2 regions of the Peribacillus sp. NPDC101481 genome follow, and region 2 is predicted to be linked to the other one. Evidence: riboswitches for the same ligand, from Rfam matches in the RefSeq annotation. Region 2 holds a riboswitch; the other holds the start of a gene.
The links. Region 2 has a riboswitch for FMN ahead of ribE (riboflavin synthase). Riboswitches for the same ligand answer to the same signal wherever they lie in the genome.

Region 1 (3,070 bases), on a different contig from region 2:
TTCCCACTACTTTTCCAATCATTTGTTAATGTGGACAAGAGAGGGTAATCCTTTCCCGTTTCCATTTCAGCAAGCATTTGATGCAATGAGTCAAGGAATGTAAAGCGGACATACTCTTCTTCTACATCCTTCCTTTTTGCAATCTGTTCAAACGTAAGTCCAATCCTGTTGATTCCGGTTATTTTCATAATGAAAATGTCTCGTTTCATATCACTTTGACTTTCTAAAAGGGATATCAGTTCATCATATAGATGTTGGGCAATCAATGCTCGATCCTGACGATTGGCATGTAAAAATTCCTTTACGAAGAATTGGATTTTGGGATTTCTTTGTATCGGATAAAAACGTCTTTCATTGTGGACAATATGGGATATGGTTTGAATGAGTAAGTTTAACCTTCCCCAGAAAACCGGGATGATATTGTGATATTTCCAACCATTAATATACGCCGGAAAAGGATTATTTTTAAAGTAATCGACTAACATTCCTTCACCTTGCATACTAATTTCATATGCATCTGGTTTATCCGTTAATTTAATCAAGTCATGCTTAAGTAAATGTTCAATGTTTTGATTTAATTGCTGACGGGTAAATCGAGGTATTGTCCCAAAAATATCCGTTAGCCCGAATAAATGGGCATCCTGGATTGTTTGTGACGATTTCTTCCCCTGCAGCATATGGTATATAGCATAAATGGAGCGTTCGCCTTGAAATTTTTTTATCGCATATAGAATGATGGCCTGTAGATAATTATTCATGGGACTCACATCCTTGTTTCATTTAACCAATAAACCCATTGTAACAAATAACTGCAAAAATCGCCGTTATTATTGATGAATACAAGGAAAATTATGTGACTAAATGACGAATCATGGAAAGAACCAAGTTAAGTATTTCGATGTTTTCCGTTGACATTGTGCTACATGATAGTTATTATCAATACAATTTCTATTGAAAAGTTTGGCATTCGGTCTTACAATAAGAAAGAGATAATAATCTGAAATAAAAAGATTATCAGTTGTCAATCAACTTAGGAGGGGTTATATTCATGGCTAAATTTACTATTGTGGATAAAGAAACATGCATAGCTTGTGGAGCTTGCGGAGCAGCGGCACCAGATATATATGATTACGATGACGAAGGGATTGCATTTGTTACCCTTGACGATAACGAGGGAATCGTTGAAATTCCTGATGTACTTATAGATGACATGATGGATGCATTTGAAGGATGCCCAACGGATTCTATTAAAGTTGCTGACGAGGCATTTGACGGAGATGCACTTAAATTCGAATAACGTACAAGCCATTTTCAATCGAAAATGGCTTTTTTTTTGCCATCTCCCCATCCCAAAATGAAACAGGCATAAAAAAACAACCGAATACGAATATCCGGTTGTTTTTTTATTTCTATCGTTAATGCCATTAAGCATTTTTATATAATGTTTGTTTATTGATCCATGTCTGTAATTTAATGAACAGCAACATGAATACGGATGTGATGAGTACGCCTTTTATCACATTGAAAGGCAAGATTGCCGTCGTAACGAGCTTTCTTGACTCGGGTGCCGACATTGCATCCCATCCCATAAAGAAGGTATAAGCCGGTAAGAAGACATAATAGTTTAAAACACTCATGAATACTGCCATGGAAACTGTTCCCGCAAGTAAAGCGAATGTCATCCCTTTTTTTGAATTGATTTTCTGAAATACATAATAAGTCGGCAAGACAAACAGTATTCCGGCTATGAAGTTAGCGATATGCCCCACAGGTACAGCAGTCAAGGTCCCTGTCATGACTAAATCCAATAGGTTCTTAATGAACTCGACTAGAATTCCAGCCATCGGTCCGAAAATCAATGCCGCCATCAGTGCTGGTATGTCGCTAAAATCAACATTGAGAAAAGGCGGGAATCCCGGAAACGGGAAATTTAAAAGCATCAATAAATAAGAAATGCTTCCCATCATGGCAAGTGTGACCGTTTTTTTCACTTTGTTCTTTTTCATAGGTCTCTCTCCTTCTTTTTCCGATCTACCTGAAAAAGAGGTTAGGGTTCCAAAATATGTTGATGTTCAATAAAAAAACCTTTAATTCCAATAGAATTAAAGGGATAAATTAAAGGTTACATCAAACAAACGTTCAGCAAATAACTGTTGAAACGCACTCAGGAACCTCCATCTTCTCCCATCCAGACTATACTGTCGGCTTTGGAATCGCACCAAATCCTGCCTTGTAAGGCTCGCGGGCTTAGAAGAAGAAACTCTTCATCACCGCCGGTGGGGAATTGCGCCCCGCCCCGAAGATAGATCTATAAAATTTTTTTATACTTCCCATTATATCTGAATTACCTGTTTTTTGATAGCACTTTTTTTCTCAGTTGATTCATTCAGTATGAATATCGATCGTCACAGTGAATGGCTTAAAATAAATAGTGGATACACAAAATGAAGATTCGAAATAATAAAAATTATTTTTTTACACTATTCAATCCTTGATGAAGCCATTTATATCGCGACATTAAACAGATGATCAGAAGATTACCATTCTATTAAGCGCTTACATCCAGTTAAGCCAAATTGACATATTCAGCATTTCAATTGTAAAATTAACTGAAATTTAAGATAATTTTTTCCTAGGAAGGTGTTAAGTCGTGTATCGGATTTTAGTAGCAGACGCCATTAAACCAGAAGGACTCGGACCGCTATCTGAGGCATCCAATATTCATCTTATTCAAAAGACCGTAGAGGAAGCTGCAAACGAACTTGATCAGATTGATGCAATTCTTGTAAGAAGTGCTACGAAGGTTTCAGAGGATTTAATGAACCGTATGCCGCAGCTAAAAATTATAGCACGCGCTGGTGTCGGTGTTGATAACATAGATATCCCCTCGGCGACAAAACGCGGGATTGTCGTGGTTAATGCACCTGACGGCAACACCATTTCAACAGCTGAACATACATTCGCCATGATGGCTTCATTAATGCGCCACATTCCGCAAGCTTATGCTTCACTGAAGAATGGGGAGTGGAAACGTTCTTCATATACGGGTACTGAACTTCGTGGTAAAACA
Region 2 (3,070 bases):
GTCGTAGTGGATAATACGTTTTCGACGCCATATCTACAGAGACCGCTTGAGTATGGCTGTGATATCGTCCTTCATAGCGCTACGAAATATCTTTGCGGGCATGGGGATGTCGTTGCAGGACTTGTCGTAGGTAAGAAGGAATTCATGAATCAGGTAGCAGGGACTACACAGAAGGATATCGGTGGAATCATTTCACCTTTCGATGCCTGGTTACTATTGCGGGGGTTAAAGACCTTGCCTGTCAGGATGGACCGTCATTCGTCCAATGCAATGGAAATCTTTCATGAACTTAAGAAACATCCAAAAGTGAAAAAGGTATATTATCCAGGTGATGAAGCTTCACCGGATCATTATATAATGCAAAAACAGATGAAACATGGCGGCGGCCTTATCTCTTTCGAATTGCATGGCACAAAACAGGATGCACAGGAATTCCTCAATAAATTGAAACTAATCAAAATTGCCGTAAGTCTTGGGGATGCCGAAACATTGATCCAGCATCCCGCTACCATGACGCACTCTGCAGTTCCTGAAGACTCACGGAAACAAATGGGCATCAGTGACCAGCTGGTCCGTCTCTCAGTTGGCCTAGAAGCTTGGCAGGATGTCTGGCAAGATCTTCAGCAAGCATTTTAGGCTACCATATTCCTTCTGCTTTTAATGAAGATGGTGATGGATACGATAAAAGTGATGACAGCCAGGATATAAGAAATGTCCGTAATTACCGGATAGGCGGAGCTATTTCGTATCCCGATGCCTATGAACGCCCAAACGAATACGAGAGGATAGCACCAATCCCGGTTTTTACCTGCAAAGACAAAAGCCAGGATTGTTGCTGCAATCAGCAGGACGATCGTCCATGTTGAACTGGAAACCCCAAAACTTCCCCATTTGATATACGTGAGGTAATAAGAAATGTCAGCGATCGTTGCAACACTTACCCAGCCTGTATAAACGGAAAACGGAAATAGGTCGAAAGACGCATGCTTCACTTTTTTTATGTTAGTATAAATGACCATTAAAGTAGCCAAAAGAGCAATGATAATGAATACGGATAACAAAAAGTGCTCATAGTGCCAAGCCAAAAGCCAAGCGCCATTCAAGACACAGCTTAAAGCGAACCAAGGGAAGGATGCCTTATAGGCAGGGCTGTTTTGGTGTTTGCTTAAAAACTGCCTGAATACCCAGATGGCGAGCAGGAAATAGATCAAGCCCCATATGGAAAATACATATCCTGCAGGAGTGAAAAGGACATCAAGTTTATCGGAAATCTCTCCTGATGTCTGGCCGTTCAATGGCAGGTAATTAGCTAAAAAATTTATCGTGACGACGAACAGATAGAAAATCAAGTTGATGATGGAAATAAGCATAAGGCTTCCTCCTTATATGAATTGTGATCCTCTAACCCTATTCCACATATTTAGCCTGATTAACCTCTTTGGAGCACATCGGGGACTTTGGAGGTCGTTTTTCCATAAAGAGAGGAAGTTTCTGTAACAATTGAACCATTTAAGGTTAGAAATTTTACATCTTCACTTTATGGTGATAAAATATTCAAAGATTCATATTATTTTAGTCCTTCGGGGTCGGGTGAAAATCCCAACCGGCGGTGATGAAGAAATTCTAAGCCCGCGAGCCTGTTAAAGGCAGGATTTGGTGAGATTCCAAAGCCGACAGTAAAGTCTGGATGGGAGAAGGACGTGTGGAACCCAAGTGTATACGTACGCCTAATTTTTCAAAAATGAAAATGTTGGGCTTTTTAGGTATACAATTTTTTTCACTCATTTCTCCTGCTAACTCCTTAGGTCATCCTAAGGGGTTTTTTATATTTTATAAAAGGGGGAAAAACATGTTTACGGGAATCATTGAGGATATCGGTACCGTTCATTCCATGAACAAAGGAAAAAGCAGTATGGAGTTATCGATTCGTTCTGAAAAAATCCTTGAAGATGTTCATCTGGGGGATAGTATTTCAGTAAACGGGGTCTGCTTAACGGTAACGTCCTTCACGAAAAGTTTGTTTACGGTCGACGTGATGCCGGAAACGGTCAAAGCTTCCTCGATACGGACATTGAAATTGGGATCACCTGTGAATCTTGAACGAGCCATGAGTGCACAGGGAAGGTTTGGCGGTCATTTTGTTTCAGGTCATATCGACGGAACCGGAACGATCATCAAAAAAGAACGGAAAGAAAATGCCGTTTATTATGTAATCCAATTGGAAGAGGGGCTCAGTGCCTTTTGCATTCCAAAAGGATCCGTGGCCATTGATGGAACGAGCTTGACGATATTTGGGATCGAAAGGAACCTATTGACTGTATCACTGATTCCATTGACTCATCAGGATACCATATTGGGACAAAAAGCGGCTGGCGATATCGTTAACATCGAAAACGACATGATAGGGAAATATATAATACATCAAATGAAAAATGGCAATCCAAAACCAGGACTTAATTTAGAGTTTTTGGCAGAGCATGGATTCTAATAAAAGGGCGGTGTAATGATGTTCCATACAATAGAAGAAGCATTAGAAGATTTGAAGGCAGGCAAGGTAGTAATCGTATCCGATGATGAAGACCGTGAAAATGAAGGGGATTTTGTAGTGCTGGCCGAAAAGGCGACACCTGAAGCGATTAATTTCATGGCGACTCATGGACGTGGTTTGATTTGTACAACCATCACTGAAGAACTGGCAGCGAAATTGAAACTGCATCCTATGGTTGGAGAAAATACCGATCATCATGGCACTGCTTTTACGGTAAGTGTCGATCATAAAAGCACCTCTACAGGAATCAGTGCTTTTGAAAGGTCCTTGACCATCCTTGAGCTTCTTAATGAAGATTCGGTCGCTGAAGATTTCCAAAGGCCTGGTCACACTTTTCCGATAGTCGCAAAAGAAGGCGGCGTATTAAGGAGGGCGGGACATACAGAGGCATCGGTGGACTTGGCGAAGTTATGCGGTGCCGCTCCAGCTGGTGTCATTTGTGAAATCATGAATGAAGATGGATCGATGGCCCGGGTATCCGATTTAGAAGTCATCGCTGATAAATTCAACCTGAAGTTCATT

Region 1: another riboswitch for FMN. It lies ahead of ACIROD_RS04155 (ECF transporter S component); the one in region 2 lies ahead of ribE (riboflavin synthase).

The regions. Positions count from the first base shown of each region.
Region 1 is NZ_JBIWNJ010000001.1:878,029-881,098, forward strand. Features, by position in the region: gene ACIROD_RS04145 (YpbB family protein) at 1-758, opposite strand, end outside; gene ACIROD_RS04150 (ferredoxin) at 1,049-1,297, shown strand; gene ACIROD_RS04155 (ECF transporter S component) at 1,425-2,006, opposite strand; FMN riboswitch at 2,173-2,308, opposite strand; gene serA (phosphoglycerate dehydrogenase) at 2,651-3,070, shown strand, end outside.
Region 2 is NZ_JBIWNJ010000004.1:169,705-172,774, reverse strand. Features, by position in the region: gene megL (methionine gamma-lyase) at 1-636, shown strand, start outside; gene ACIROD_RS22490 (TspO/MBR family protein) at 633-1,370, opposite strand; FMN riboswitch at 1,573-1,703, shown strand; gene ribE (riboflavin synthase) at 1,850-2,488, shown strand; partial or broken gene ribB (3,4-dihydroxy-2-butanone-4-phosphate synthase) at 2,507-3,070, shown strand, end outside.